Regions from separate parts of the Caloranaerobacter ferrireducens genome, predicted to be linked through region 1. Evidence: predicted binding sites of a transcription regulator. Region 1 holds the regulator's gene; the other holds the start of a gene.
The links. The regulator HrcA, encoded in region 1, represses chaperone genes, less so after heat shock. The targets are predictions, from matches to a motif close to ATTAGCACTCNATANTATNGAGTGCTAAT.

Region 1 (8,487 bases):
TAATTTAAATTATTTTAGTACAAATGAAACGAAAGATAATGAAAATCAAAATATTGCTAAGCAGCCAGTTGGTTCGAATGAAGATGGAGAAGTAAAGATAAAGGAAGATATAATATTTATTGAGGACCCTTTCGAGACAAATGAAGGAGATATTTTAACGGATAAAAATATAGAACTAAAAATGGTAAAAAAATTAAAAGTTAATAAAGAAAAACCATATATACTTATATATCATACACATGGAACTGAGGCATATTTGCCTATAAGAACAAATAGATTTCATACGACAAAAAGGGATTATAATGTTATAAAGATAGGTGATATTATAACAGAGGTACTTAAAGAAAAAGGTCATAATGTTAAGCATATTGATATCTATCATGATATACCTTCATATAATCAATCATATACAAGATCTTTATCAACGGTTAAGGAGATTATAAATAAAGATAAAAATATAAAGATAATTTTTGATATACATAGAGATGGTATTCCAGAAGATGCAAGCTATATTAAAAAGGCTTTAGCTCAGAGCAAGGTTAAAATTAACGGTGTTGATGTTGCTACTTATACATTTGTTATTGGTCCTGAAAATCCAAATAAAGATGAAATATTAAATTTCGCTAAATATATAAAAGAAGTTTCTGACAAGATGTATCCTGGATTATGTAAGGGAATTGTAATAAAACCTTATGGTAAATTTAATCAATATGTAAAAGATCATTATGCATTAATAGAAGTTGGTAGCAATTTAAATACAATTGAAGAAGCCAAAAGATCAGCAAAACTTATAGGAAATGTTTTAGATATGGCATTAAGAGGTATTATTGAATAGATTTTAAGTTCTTTTTTTTTTAGAATAAAAGTGCTATAATAATGTATGTGCTGATTTGGAGGTGTTTACATGAGTGAAGAAGCTAAAAAGGAAATACTAGAATGGATAAAAAGTATATTATTTGCTGTTGTTATAGCTATAATAATTAAAACTTTTATTTTCAATACTACATATGTTCTTGGTTATTCAATGTATCCGACTCTACATGAAGGCGACAGATTGTTTACGAATAAACTGATATATATTATAGGAGAACCGAAAAGAGGAGACATAGTTGTACTTAAAGCACCAGATGTACCAGATAAAGATTACATAAAACGTGTGGTAGCTGTTGAAAATGATGAGATAAAAATAGTAGATGGCAAGGTATATATTAATGGAAAAGTGCTAGATGAATATTATTTGAAAGGTAGTTTGTATACTCATGGTAATATAGATTTGAAGGTTCCTGAAGGTTATGTGTTTGTGTTAGGTGATAATAGAAAGTTAGGTGCAAGTAAAGATAGTAGGTATTTTGGACCAGTACCTGTAAAGCTTATTAAAGGTAAAGCAGTATTTAGGTATTATCCTTTTGATAGTAGATTTGGATCATTGTATAAATAGGTATAAATATTTTTAACTTTGTCCATAATAATCTTGGTGATTATTATGAGAACAAGGCTTGAAAAATTAAATGAAAGAAAGCTTAGACGTAAGATAAGACAAAGAAAAAGATTGGCGATTTTATTGGTTACTTTGATTTTATTCATTGGACTTAGAATCGTTGACCAATCTTTTATCGAACTTTTGCAAATAGAAGATGAGAAACTGTTTGAATACAGTTATTTTAATGGTATATATAAAATACAATTAATGGGAAATATCTATAACATAAAGAAATCTGATATTGATATGTACTATAAGAAATATAAAACTATAGTATTAAATTATGTTAATCGAATAAGAGATTTAATAGTAGGATTTAAAAAAAATGAGCCGGGCTTAAGCCCGGTGTTTTAGTATGTTAACGTTTTATTAATTTATACTTTTAACACATTATATATTATGTTATAATTGTTTAGAATTACTTCCATGTTATGAGGAGGATAGATATGCCGAAAGATAGACAGAAAAGAGTAAGAAATTTTTCTATAATAGCTCATATAGATCATGGTAAATCAACATTAGCCGATAGATTGATAGAGAAGACAGGCCTTCTTACTGAAAGAGAGATGAAGGACCAAATATTAGATAATATGGATTTAGAGCGTGAAAGAGGAATTACAATAAAATTACAAACTACAAGATTAATCTATAAGGCTAAAGATGGCGAAGAGTACATCTTAAATCTTATAGATACACCAGGTCATGTCGATTTTAACTATGAGGTATCAAGAAGTTTAGCTGCTTGTGAAGGTGCTCTTTTAGTAGTTGATGCAGCACAAGGCGTTGAGGCACAAACTTTAGCAAATGTTTATTTAGCATTAGAACAAGATTTAGAGATAATACCTGTTATTAATAAAATAGACTTACCAAGTGCAAGACCAGAAGAAGTAAAAAGAGAAATAGAAGAGGTAATAGGATTAGATTGTGAAGATGCACCTATGATATCAGCTAAGGAAGGACTAAATATAGAGGATGTATTAGAAAGTATCGTAAAGAAAATACCAGCACCTACAGGAGATATTAATGCTCCATTGAAAGCTTTGATATTTGATTCATATTATGATAGCTATAAAGGCGTTATAACTTATATAAGAGTAGTTGAAGGAAGTATAAAGCCAGGTATGAAAATAAAAATGATGGCAACGGGTAAAACTTTTGAAGTTAATGAGGTTGGTATATTTGCACCTAATCAAGTGCCAGTTAAAGAATTAAATGCTGGAGATGTTGGTTATGTTGCTGCAAGTATAAAAAATGTTAGAGATGCAAGAGTTGGAGATACGATAACAGATGCACAAAATCCAACTGAAAAGCCGCTGCCAGGCTATAAGAAAGTTACACCTATGGTATACTGTGGGGTATATCCAGCTGAGGGTGAAGACTATAATAACGTTAAAGATGCATTAGAAAAACTACAAGTAAATGATGCTGCATTAGTGTTTGAGCCTGAGACATCTGCAGCATTGGGTTTTGGATTTAGATGTGGATTTTTAGGATTATTGCATATGGAAATTATTCAGGAAAGATTAGAAAGAGAATTTAATTTAAATATTGTTACTACAGCTCCTAGTGTTATTTATAAGGTAATGAAAAAAGATGGAGAAATGCTGACTATTCAAAATCCAACAAACTTGCCACCAGTGGCTGAAATAGAGTATATGGAAGAGCCGATAGTTGAAGCTTCAATTATGACACCTACTGACTATGTTGGAGCTGTAATGGAATTATGTCAGTCAAGAAGAGGAATATTTAAGAATATGGAATATTTAGATCAATCAAGAGTAGTAATGCATTATGATTTACCATTAAATGAAGTAATTTACGACTTTTTTGATGCACTTAAATCAAAAACAAAAGGATATGCCTCTTTTGATTATGAGCTTAAGGGATATCAGAAATCAGATTTAGTTAAATTAGATATTTTAATCAACAAAGAGCTTGTTGATGCATTTTCTATAATAGTTCATAGAGATAAGGCTTATGAAAGAGCTAGAAGTATAGTTGAAAAGTTAAAGGACGTTATACCGAGACATTTATTTGCTGTTCCAATTCAGGCAGCGATTGGTTCAAAAGTAATTGCTAGAGAAACTATCAAAGCATTAAGAAAAGATGTTCTTGCAAAATGTTATGGTGGGGACGTATCAAGAAAGAAAAAACTATTGCAGAAACAAAAAGAAGGTAAAAAACGAATGAGACAATTAGGTAATGTTGAAGTACCTCAGGAAGCCTTTTTAGCAGTATTGAAGTTTGATGATAAATAAAATTATATATGAAAATAACATTCATGCGAAAGAATTTACTTTTATTTTCATATATTTTGAAAGATTTACTTTGTTAACAAATAGGCACACTTTAGTAGTGTGCCTTAAAATTTAATTAAAGGAGAATTAATTATGAATGAATTAGGATTATACATTCATATACCATTTTGTGTAAGCAAATGTTTTTATTGTGATTTTAATTCATATACAGATAAATCATATATTATTGAAGATTATATAAAATATTTAAAGAAAGAAATAGATTTGTATTCGGTTGAATTAAAAGATTATAAAGTTAAAACAATATTTATTGGAGGTGGAACCCCTTCTAGTATAGATAGCAAATATATCTGTGATATTGTAAATCATGTTTATAAAAAGTTTGATCTTTCTATGTTAATTGAATTTACAATAGAAGCAAATCCGAAAACGTTAAATAAATATAAATTAAATGATTATAAAAACTTGGGAATAAACAGAATAAGTTTAGGTTTGCAGTCTTTCAATGATAATTTATTAAAGAGTATAGGACGAATTCATACTGCTAGAGATTTTTTAGAAAGCTATGATTTAATAAGAAAGTTTGGTTTTGATAATGTTAATATAGATGTAATGTTTAATTTGCCAGGACAGACAATAAAAGATGTTGTTGATACATTGAAAAAAGTTATTGCACTAAAAACAGAACATATTTCATTTTATAGTTTAAAAATAGAAGAAGGGACATTGTTTTATAAACTATATAATGAATCTAGATTAAACTTACCTGATGAAGATATAGAAAGGGATATGTATTATAAGGGAATAGAATTATTAGAAGATAACAATTTTATACATTATGAAATATCTAATTTCGCCAAACCTGGTTATGAATGTAAGCACAACTTAATATATTGGAATGTAAAACCTTATCTTGGATTAGGATTATCTGCTCATTCTAATATAAGCAGTAAAAGATGGAGCAATTTTGGAGATTTTAAGCAGTATTTTAAGTGTTTAAGTGAAGATAGTTTGCCTGTTGAAGAAAGTGAAAAAATAGATATAGAAATGGAAATAGCAGAATTTATGATATTAGGATTAAGATTAATTAAAGGGATAAGAAAACAAGACTTTAAAAATAGATTCGGGTTAAACGTAGAAAATGTGTATGGCAGACAGTTAAAAAGTTTAGAAGATAAAGATTTAATAGAAAATAAAGAAGAATATATTAGGTTAACAAAAAGAGGAATCGATTTATCCAACTTAGTTTTTGTAGAATTACTCCCTTAGCTTGCTTATTAATTAGCAACTATCAACTACTGACTAATAACTATCGACTAATTAACACAAAGGTATTGACAAATTTTAAAATCAGTGATAATTTAAAAACATAAGATTAGCACTCGATAGGGTAGAGTGCTAATAAAAATGACAAGTTTTACAAATTACAAAATTTAGGCTTTCTATAACTAATTGAGGTGGTATGTATGATGTTAAATGATAGAAAGCTTAAAATCCTACAGGCAATAATTCACAGCTATATTACAAATGCTGAGCCAGTAGGGTCAAGAACTATTGCGAAAAAATATAATCTGGGAGTTAGTTCAGCAACTATACGAAATGAAATGTCAGATTTAGAGGAATTGGGCTATTTATTACAGCCTCATACTTCAGCGGGAAGAATACCATCTGATAAAGCATACAGACTATATGTGGACAATTTGATGCAGATAAAGAAAATTACAGAAGAAGAAAGAAAAAAAATAAAACTGGGCTTACTTAAAGAAATAAGAGAAATAGAACAAGTTATACAAAATGCAGCTAAGATTTTATCTAAACTTACAAATTATACATCTTTAGCAATTGCTCCTCAAATCAAAAGAAGTAAATTAAAGAGAATACAGCTAATACCTATAGATGAACATAAAGTATTAGTTGTTATGGTTACAGATACAGGAATAGTTAAAAATACAGTATTCAGAATTGAAAATGGCATAAAAGAGGAACAATTAGAAAAAATCACTAATTATCTAAATAGCAGATTAAAAGGATGTTCAATAGAAGATATAAGTAAGAATATTGAAACAGAGCTTGTAAAAGAGATGTATAGTTTAAAAAATACGATAAAAGATATTTTACCATTAATAAACCAATCAATAGATGGTATGTATGAGGTAGATTTGTTTGCAGATGGTGTAACTAACATATTTAATTTTCCAGAGTATAATGATATTGCGAAAGCAAAAAGCTTTATATCATTTATAGAAAATAAGGAATCTGTAGTTGATATGCTTTTAAAGAGTGGATTCCATGACATTGAGATTACTATTGGTAGTGAAAACTGTTATGAAGCAGTAAGTAACTGTAGTTTGATTACTGCAACATACAGCTTAAATGGCAAAACAATAGGAAAAATAGGTGTAATTGGACCTACAAGAATGGATTATTCAAAAGTGGTTTCTGTTGTCAAATCAATAGCTTTTGATTTAAATGAGATTTTGAAAAACTATTTTACATTATAAGGGTGTGAGATTTTATCTTGCACCCAATGTATTGAATAGAATATATATTTATGAATATTGAAAAGAGGTGAAATATATGGAAAAAGATCAGCATGAACAAGAAGTTACAAAAGAACAGGTACATAATGAAGAAAAAGATACGGAAAATGAAGAAAAAGATGCTAATGATGTTAGAGAAGAATCAAAAGAAGATAATATAGATGAAATAAAAGCAAAGCTAGAAGGTAAAATGAAAGAATTAGAAGAATTAAATAATAGATTTTTAAGATTGCAAGCAGACTTTTTAAATTATAAAAAAAGAGTAGAAAAAGAGAAAGAATCAATATATGCTTATGCATCTGAAGAGTTAATATGTCAAGTATTACCTGTGATAGACAATTTGGAAAGAGCATTAGATTCAGTTAATGATAGACAGAAAGAAGATAGTTTTTATAAAGGTGTAGAAATGGTTTACAAACAATTACTAGATATACTTAAAAAGAGTGGTTTAGAAGAGATAAAGGCGATAGGCGAGAAATTTGACCCTAATCTACATCATGGAGTTGCACAAGAAGAATCAAGTGAACATGAAGAAGATACAATAATAGAGGTATACCAAAAAGGATATAAATTAAAAGATAAAGTCATTAGACCAAGTATGGTAAAAATATCAAAATAACTTGAAAGGGAGGAGAAGACTATGGGTAAAATAATAGGTATCGATTTAGGTACAACAAACTCCTGTGTTGCTGTTATTGAAGGAGGAGAGCCTGTAGTTATACCAAATGCTGAAGGAAATAGAACTACACCTTCAATTGTAGCTTTTACAAAAAATGGAGAAAGACTAGTTGGTGAAACTGCAAAAAGACAAGCAATTACAAATCCAGATAGAACAATAATTTCAATAAAGAGACATATGGGTACAGATCATAAAGTAAATATTGATGGAAAAGAGTATACACCTCAAGATATTTCTGCTATGATTCTTCAAAAACTTAAAGCAGATGCTGAAAGTTATCTTGGAGAGCCAGTTACAGATGCAGTAATAACTGTTCCTGCATATTTTACAGACAGTCAAAGACAAGCAACAAAAGATGCAGGTAGAATAGCAGGTTTAAATGTAAGAAGAATTATAAACGAACCAACAGCTGCATCACTTGCGTATGGTTTAGATAAAGGTGATGAACAGCAAAAAATATTAGTATTTGACTTAGGTGGAGGTACATTTGACGTATCAATATTAGAAATTGGAGATGGAGTATTTGAAGTTATTGCAACAAGTGGTAACAACCATCTAGGTGGAGATGATTTTGACCAAGCAATTATAGATTATCTAGCAGAAGAATTCAAAAAAGAACACGGAATAGATTTAAGAAATGATAAAATGGCTCTACAAAGATTAAAAGAAGCAGCAGAAAAAGCTAAAAAAGAATTATCAAGTGTTATGACAACAAATATAAATCTTCCATTTATTACCGCTACACAAGATGGTCCTAAACATTTAAATATGGATTTAACAAGAGCTAAGTTTGAAGAATTAACAGCTCATCTTGTAGAAAAAACTATAGAACCTACTAAGAGAGCATTAGCTGATGCTAATTTATCACCATCAGATATAGATAAAGTTATTTTAGTAGGTGGTTCAACAAGAATACCAGCTGTTCAAAGAGCTATTAAGAATTTAATTGGTAAAGAACCTCATAAGGGAATAAATCCTGATGAATGTGTAGCTATTGGTGCAGCGATTCAGGCAGGAGTTTTAAGTGGAGAAGTTAAAGACTTATTATTACTTGATGTAACTCCACTATCACTAGGTATCGAAACTTTAGGTGGGGTATTTACTAAACTAATAGAAAGAAATACAACAATACCTACTAAGAAGAGTCAAATATTCTCAACTGCAGCAGATAATCAGACAGCTGTTGACATTCATGTTTTACAAGGTGAAAGACCAATGGCTAAAGACAATACAACATTAGGTAGATTCCAATTAACTGGTATACCTCCAGCACCAAGAGGAGTACCACAAATAGAGGTTACTTTCGATATAGATGCAAATGGTATAGTTCATGTTTCAGCAAAAGATTTAGGAACAGGTAAAGAGCAAAAAATTACTATAACAGCATCAACAAACTTAACTGAAGAAGAAATACAAAGGAAGATAAAAGAAGCTGAAAAGTATGCAGAAGAAGATAAGAAGAAAAAAGAAGCTGTTGAAGTAAGAAATAATGCTGATTCAATGGTATATCAAACAGAGAAAATATTAAAC
Region 2 (8,487 bases), on a different contig from region 1:
ATAAAAATTTAATATTTATTTACAAAAAAAAATATATATGTTATAATTCCCATGTGGGACAGAAATACTACATATCGGTAGCGTTATAAAAGGTTAGGTTTTCAATTTGAAAACCTTTTCCTAAAATATATAAATGTTAATATTTTAACAATATTAAATTACTATATGTTATAAGGAGGTCCTATAATGGCTGAAAAAACTTTAAATCCATTTGAGATTGCCCAACAACAAATTAAGACAGCATGTGATAAGCTTGGAGCAGAACCAGAAGTATATGAATTATTAAAAGAGCCAATGAGAGTTCTAGAAGTGTCAATTCCTGTAAGAATGGATGACGGAAGTATCAGAGTATTCAAAGGATTCAGATCACAGCACAATGACGCGCCTGGACCAACAAAAGGTGGTATAAGATTCCATCAAGATGTAACTAGAGACGAAGTTAAAGCTTTATCAACTTGGATGACTTTCAAATGTGGAGTAATTGGTCTTCCATATGGTGGAGGAAAAGGTGGAATTATAGTTGACCCACGTGAATTATCAGAAGGAGAATTAGAAAGATTATCAAGAGCTTATGCTAGAGCAATAGCTCCAATTATTGGAGATAAAAAGGATATACCAGCGCCAGACGTTAATACAAATGGACAAATAATGGCTTGGATGGTTGATGAATATTCAAAATTACAAGGACACAATGTTCCAGGAGTATTCACTGGAAAGCCTGTTAGCTTCGGAGGTTCATTAGCAAGAACTGAAGCTACTGGATATGGTGTTGCTATAATGGTTAGAGAAGCAGCTAAGAGATTAGGATTAAATATAGCTGACTTAAAAGTAGCTGTTCAAGGTTTTGGTAACGTTGGAAGTTATGCAGCTATGTATATGGAAGAAATGGGAGCTAAGGTTATAGGTGTATCTGATTCATCAGCTTGTATAATCAATGAAAACGGATTAAATGTAAAAGAATTAATGGAATACGTAAAAGAAAACAGACATGTAAAAGGCTTCCCTGGAGCTGAAAAAGAAGTTAACAGAGATGAAGTACTTACATTAGATGTTGATGTATTATTACCATGTGCATTAGAAAACCAAATAACTAGTAAAAACGCTAATGACATAAAAGCTAAGATTATAAGTGAGGGAGCTAATGGTCCAACAACTCCTGAAGCAGACGAAATACTATACAATAAAGGAGTATTAGTAATTCCTGATATCTTAGCTAACTCAGGTGGAGTTACTGTTTCATACTTCGAGTGGGTACAAAACTTAATGAACTACTACTGGAGCTTTGAAGAAGTACAAGAAAAACAAGAAAGATTAATGGTTAAGGCATTCAATGAAATATATGAATTAATGGAAGAAAACAAAGTTGACATGAGAACTGCAGCATACATGATGTCAATCAAGAGAATAGCTGAAGCTATGAAGTTAAGAGGTTGGTATTAATAAAAAGCTGGCGTAATGCCAGCTTTTTTTCATTGGACGACCTTTAAAGAGGAAGGGTGTATCACTTTGAAGATAATTGAAGAGAGAGATAAAGTTATCATTGAAAATCTAGAAGATTTTGAACCTGAGCATATATTCGAATGTGGACAATGTTTTAGATGGAATAAAGAGGAAGATGGTAGCTATACAGGTGTAGCAAATGGAAAAATTATAAATGTAAAAAAAGAAGATGGAAAGATTGTTTTTTCTAATACTAATCTAAGTGAATTTAATGATGTTTGGTTTGAATATTTTGATTTAGGTAGAGATTATAGTGAAATAAAAAGAGAGCTTTCAAAGGATACAATTTTAAAAAAAGCTGTAGAATATGGCTATGGTATAAGAATATTAAAGCAGGATGTTTGGGAAATTTTAATATCATTTATTATTTCGGCTAACAATAGAATACCGATGATAAAAAGAGCTATAGAAAATTTAAGTCAAAAATATGGAGAGTTTATTGGTGAATATAATGGAAAAAAATATTATAGTTTTCCTAAAGCAGATACTCTTAGTAAGCTGACAATAGATGATATAAGAGATTGTAAGACAGGATTTAGAGCTAAATACATATTTAATGCTGCAGTGATTGTTTCGAATAAGCAGATGGATATCTATAGGTTGAAAAACTTATCTACAGAAGAAGCGAAAAAAGAATTGATGCTATTTGCTGGTGTAGGACCTAAGGTTGCTGATTGTATAATGCTATTTTCTATGGAGAAATATGATGCTTTTCCGATAGATGTTTGGGTAAAGAGGGTAATGGAGTATTTTTATCTTAAAAAAGATACTAAACTTAAAGATATACAAAGATATGCACAAAACAAATTTGGTGAATATGCAGGTTTTGCACAGCAATATCTGTTTTATTATGCAAGAGAGAATGGGATTGGTGCTAGGGATTAGGGACTGGATTAGAAAATGTAAAATTAAAAATGGAAAATATAAAATTATTTTGACTATTTGCTTTTCGCTACTTGCTTTTCGAATGACGAACAGCGAATGACGAACGACGAATATGGCAATTTGTTCCTTTTCTCTGGCAATTAGCGATTTATGTAGTAAATAAACGCAAAACAAAGAAAATAGAATAAATATTAAAATAAACGAGTATAATCGCCTATAGTTCAAAAAAATAGAGAGTGAAAGTGTTTGCCTACATAAAATCTATTTTATAACATATATTTGTAAACATTAGCACTCGATAGTGGTGAGTGCTAACAACCGAGAAAGTAATATTATTTAATATAAATTATGATAAGGAGGGTTATAAGATGAAAATTAAACCATTAGGCGACAGAGTGGTTATTAAGAAAATCGAGGTTGAAGAAAAAACTAAAAGCGGTATCGTTTTACCAAGTTCAGCTAAAGAGCAGCCTCAAATGGCAGAAGTAATAGCTGTAGGACCTGGTATTGCTAATGATGAGAAGAAAAAAGAAGAATTAAAAGTGGGAGATAAGGTAATATTCTCAAAATATGCTGGTACAGAAGTTAAGGTAGATGGTGAAGAATATACTATCTTAAAATTAGTAGATATTTTAGCTGTAATTGAATAGACGCTGGGATAAAGAAATGTAAAATTGAAAATGTAAAATGTAAAATTGTTTTGGCTATTTGCTTTTCGCTACTTTCTTTTCGAAAATCGAATAGCGAATTACGAGTAGCGAATAGTGAGAAGTGAAAGACGGTTTTATGTTAAAAAAAGAAAAAGGAGGTAATTTAAGATGGCGAAGGAAATAAAATTTAGTGAAGAAGCTCGTCGTGCAATGGAAAGAGGTATAAATAAATTAGCAGATACTGTTAAAGTGACTTTAGGACCAAAAGGAAGAAATGTTGTTTTAGATAAAAAGTTTGGTTCACCACTTATCACAAATGATGGTGTTACAATAGCTCGTGAAATTGAGTTAAAAGATCCATATGAGAACATGGGAGCTCAATTAGTTAAAGAAGTTGCTACAAAAACTAATGATGTTGCTGGAGATGGTACTACAACAGCTACATTATTAGCTCAAGCTATTATAAGAGAAGGATTAAAAAATGTAGCTGCTGGTGCTAATCCAATGTTAATTAAGAAAGGTATACATAAAGCAGTAGATGCTGCAGTAGAAGAACTTAAAGCTTTATCAAAGCAAGTTGAAGGTAAAGAAGCTATAGCTCAAGTTGCTTCAATTTCAGCAGCTGATGAAGAAATTGGAAAATTAATTGCTGAAGCTATGGAGAAAGTAGGAAAAGATGGCGTTATTACAGTTGAAGAATCAAAGTCAATGGGAACTACATTAGAAGTAGTTGAAGGTATGCAATTTGATAGAGGATATTTATCACCATATATGGTAACTGATGCAGAAAAGATGGAAGCTGTATTAGATGATCCATACATCTTAATCACAGATAGAAAGATATCAAATGTACAAGATCTATTACCAGTATTAGAACAAATTGTACAACAAGGAAAGCAGTTATTAATAATAGCAGAAGATGTAGAGGGAGAAGCTTTAGCTACATTAGTTGTTAATAAATTAAGAGGTACATTCACTTGTGTAGCTGTTAAAGCTCCAGGATTTGGTGATAGAAGAAAAGAAATGTTAAGAGATATTGCTATCATAACTGGTGGAGAAGTTATTTCAGAAGAGTTAGGATATGACTTAAAAGAAGCTACAATTGAAATGTTAGGTAGAGCTAGCAGAGTAAAAGTTGATAAAGAAAATACTACAATTGTAGGTGGAGCAGGTTCAGAAGAAGCTATTAAAGATAGAATTAAACAAATTAAGATTCAAATTGAAGAAACAACTTCAGATTTTGATAGAGAGAAATTACAAGAAAGATTAGCTAAATTATCAGGTGGAGTTGCTGTTATCCAAGTTGGTGCAGCTACTGAAACTGAATTAAAAGAGAAGAAATTAAGAATAGAAGATGCTTTAGCTGCAACAAGAGCAGCAGTTGAAGAAGGTATAGTTCCTGGTGGTGGAACTGCATTAATCAACGTAATTCCTGCAGTTGAAAAAGTACTTGAAACTGAGACAGGAGATGTTAAGACAGGTGTAGATATAATAAGAAGAGCTTTAGAAGAACCAGTAAGACAAATTGCCGCAAATGCTGGTTTAGAAGGTTCAGTTATAGTTGAAAAAGTTAAATCAAGCGAAAAAGGTATAGGATTTGATGCATTAAATGAAAGATATGTAAATATGATTGAAGCTGGTATAGTAGACCCAACTAAAGTTACAAGATCAGCTCTTCAAAATGCTGCATCAGTAGCAGCAATGGTATTAACTACTGAAGCTGTAGTAGCAGATAAAGAAGAAGAAAAAGATATGGGAATGGGTGGCGGAATGCCAGGCGGAATGCCAATGATGTAATGAAAACCTCCGGTTTTTTGCCGGAGGTTTTTTATAATTTATAGGAAATTATATTCCTTATTGAATTGTAGATAATTTAAGATATAATTTCCGTAATGGATTTCAAAAAAATCATCCTTAATTTAAGTTTTTTTAAATCGAAGATTTTTTTATTGTATAGATTGAAATTTTTCTACTGTATTAAGTAAATCTGATTCGCTTACCAAACGGCTTCGATTCCATCCTCTTTCATCCATTATCTTATATATTGTATATTGAATATCTTGAATATCATTTAGACATTCAGATAGTATTTTCCTTAAAACTGGGCAAGTTGATTCAACAATTGTATTGTTATAAGAAATTGCTAATTCTTTTTCCGATAAGACTAAGTCATTTAATATTTCTTGTTCTGATAAATTATTAATAATGTACATGAGGCATGCCTCCTTTTATGTGAGTTGCCAGTTAACAGAGAACAGGAAATTGTAAAATTTAAAATTGAAAATTAAGACTTAAAGAATAACTGATACCTGAAAACTGTTAGTTGTCAGCCAATATTTTTTTATCTATCGACTATTGATTGTTGACTGTCAACCGTTAACTAATTCTAAATTTTACATTTTCAATTTTTAATTTCTCTATCGATTATCGACTATCGACTAAATAACTAAGTACTTTCTTATAATTTTTCTTATGTCTCTTACTGGCGTTGTAGCATAAGTTTTTAAGTTCACTATCATAACACATTTCTGCATAATTTAAGTATTTTTTATATAGCAGTTTCTCTTGCTTTAATTGCTCTTCGATTAATGAAAGTGTTTTATAATCTAACTTAGAATTAAAATTTGCCATGGCAATACCTCCAATTTTTAATAAATCGATATTCGTTATTCGCTTTTCGTCTTTCGAATATCGAACAGCGAATGACGAACGACGAATTAATTTCATTCATTATTAGTATTTTACTTATAAAAAAATATATAGCATGAAAAAAAGAGATAGCAAACAATAAAATAGTTTAAATTGAAAAAAAGGGAAAAAGTAAGATATAATTTACTTTGATGGAATAACGATTGATAAAGTCAAAAGTCTTGTGAAAAACTGAGACTTTTGTTTTTAATAATTTCACGAACAGCGAATGATGAAAGACGATAAACGATTTTAAAAATGAGGTGATTAAATGAAAAAAATGTTATATTTTGACTGTTTATCTGGTATAAGTGGAGATATGATTATCGGAGCTTTATTAGATTTAGGTATAAACAAAGACGATTTTTTAAAAGAATTAAAAAAGATTAATATTGAAGGCTTTTCGATAAATATTGAAAAAAAGAAAAAGAAAGGTATAGCGGGAACGGATTTTGATGTAATATTGACTGGTTCTTTAAAGGATAATAAGAGAAATTTATTTGATATTATTAAGCTGATAGAAGATAGCGAACTTGATATAAAGATTAAAGAAATGAGTAAAAAAATATTTAAATTAATAGCTGAAGCTGAAAGTAAAATACATAATAGACCAATAGAGAGGGTATATTTTCATGAGGTAGGAGCTATAGATTCAATAATTGATATTGTCGGTGCGTGTATTTGCATAAATATGCTTAAAGTAGACAAAATATTATCATCCTATATACATGTCGGAACAGGTCTTATGGATTATAGATATGGTAAATTACCTATACCTGCTCCTGCAACATTAGAAATATTAAAAGGAGTACCTATATATAGTACAGGAATAAGGAGCGAACTAGTTACTCCTACTGGTGCTGCCATAATAAAAAGTATTGCAGAAGATTTTGTTTCATTACCTAGAATAAGTATTGAGAAAATTGGGTATGGATTAGGTAAGAGGGATACGGAACTTTTAGGGTCTTTAAGAGTTATATATGGAGATAGTGTAAAATTATCGTGAGAAAGTGTTATTTAAGATAAAATAAAAAACTGTACGGATTGAGTATAGTTTAGTTATTTTGCTTGTTATTTAAGGATAAGTGGCGTGCTTTAATTAAGCACGCTGCTTAAAAAAGATTTCTTCCAGCATGTTAAGTATACCTCTATCACTTTTTTAAAACGTAAATTTTTTAAGTTTATTATGTTCTTGTTTTTAGAAAGACCTTTAGGATGTCTATAAACTTTTTAGTTTTGCTTTTAGTTAAAGCAATATCTTTATCTTTTTTATTACGTTTAGGTTTAACGATGGATATTTAATTCTTCTTTATATTATCATTAGAGTAATATTTTAAAAAATATGATATTAAGACTACATTATTACAAAATAATTACATTTAAAAAAATAATTGACATTTCATATATTATATATATATAATTTATATCGTATAACACATCATTATTATTAAATAATATTAGTTTTTTTTAACAATTGTAGAGTTCTGTAATTAACTATAATAATTAAAAATTAAGAGGGGGATGACAAATGAGACATCTAAAAACTTTCTTTATTGTTTTTGTATGTGTGTTAACTATCTTGACAGGAGTATCTACAGTTTTTGCGACATCTAATATTGAAAAAATTAGTCCAAGTCATGTTTATGATGAGATCAATTATGGAAAACTTCTAAAATTAGAAGATGTTGAATATTTTATGGGGAAATTGAATGATTATATTAAACAAAATCCAGATGCAACTAATGAAGAATTAAATCGATTTCTTAAAGCTGAAATGCGTAAAAAATACTTAAATAAAAATATTAAAGTTAATGAAGTTATAGCTTATTCAAATTATCCAGCACCAGTTGATTTGAATCCAGAAGAACAAAAGTTATATAATGAAAATCCTACTAAAGGGTTGAAAGCAATATGGCAGGGCAAAAAAGCATTTAATGAGGCAAATGAAAGATATTCTTCTGGGTTACATAATGGGAATGGAGATGCTTTTAGACATGCTTATTGGAATGCTTTAATGGTTAAACATATTGATTATGTTGGGCTTATAGATGGGCAACAGCGCATGAAATAGGAGCATCCGGTCAACCTGAAATTGAAAAAGAAATGGATTTATATAATAATAAAATAGGAAGAATAATTGGCAGTAGAAATAAATCTAAATCAGATAACAGTTTAGCAGATATTGTACAGCAAGATGTCAGAAATGGTAGAATGAGAAGAATTGTTAAAGAGAAATTAGTAAAAACTAATTCGGATGGTGAAAGGTAGTGTTGAAAAAAACTTCAATAGTTAATGTGATTTTATTTATTGCTGTTATCATATTAAAAATATTTTATGTAAGCAGGCTGAATTATAGTATTGGATTAGTTTTAAATAGTGAGAAGCTAAAAAATATAACTGCAACTCTTTTTGGGACGAATATAATTGGATATTCTGAATATTATGTTAATGACTTTGTTATGTATATATTAATTATTGGTTTGGTTTTTAATATATATGTTGCAATAAAAAAAGATAAGTAAAAGAGGTATCTTTGGAGATACCTCTTTTTTCTAATTCAAACAAGATACACAATTTTCTATATAAATTAATCTTGACAACTCTATAAATTTCTGTTAACTTAAAAAGAAAACTAAATAGCGGCTGTCACTCATATAATTTCTGGAATATGGCCAGAAAGTCTCTACCAGACAACCGTAAATTGTCTGACTATGAGTGGGATTTTGTATTAAACCTAGCTATATTTGTAGCTATGGTGTAGTTT

Region 2: a site for HrcA is predicted at 2,673-2,701, ahead of BFN48_RS07625 (co-chaperone GroES). Genes of this name have one in related genera too.

The regions. Positions count from the first base shown of each region.
Region 1 covers NZ_MDJR01000001.1:535,222-543,708, forward strand. Annotated here, with positions in the region: gene spoIIP (stage II sporulation protein P) at 1-835, shown strand, start outside; gene lepB (signal peptidase I) at 905-1,438, shown strand; gene BFN48_RS02575 (hypothetical protein) at 1,475-1,834, shown strand; gene lepA (translation elongation factor 4) at 1,927-3,738, shown strand; gene hemW (radical SAM family heme chaperone HemW) at 3,871-5,007, shown strand; gene hrcA (heat-inducible transcriptional repressor HrcA) at 5,208-6,239, shown strand; gene grpE (nucleotide exchange factor GrpE) at 6,316-6,897, shown strand; gene dnaK (molecular chaperone DnaK) at 6,919-8,487, shown strand, end outside.
Region 2 covers NZ_MDJR01000004.1:65,838-74,324, reverse strand. Annotated here, with positions in the region: gene BFN48_RS07640 (Asp23/Gls24 family envelope stress response protein) at 1-12, shown strand, start outside; gene BFN48_RS07635 (Glu/Leu/Phe/Val family dehydrogenase) at 187-1,440, shown strand; gene BFN48_RS07630 (DNA-3-methyladenine glycosylase family protein) at 1,501-2,385, shown strand; gene BFN48_RS07625 (co-chaperone GroES) at 2,754-3,035, shown strand; gene groL (chaperonin GroEL) at 3,204-4,832, shown strand; gene BFN48_RS07615 (spore coat protein) at 4,982-5,248, opposite strand; gene BFN48_RS07610 (hypothetical protein) at 5,460-5,666, opposite strand; gene larC (nickel pincer cofactor biosynthesis protein LarC) at 5,995-6,729, shown strand; gene BFN48_RS07600 (DUF6973 domain-containing protein) at 7,252-7,794, shown strand; gene BFN48_RS12140 (DUF6973 domain-containing protein) at 7,791-7,991, shown strand; gene BFN48_RS07595 (hypothetical protein) at 7,991-8,245, shown strand; purine riboswitch at 8,354-8,455, shown strand.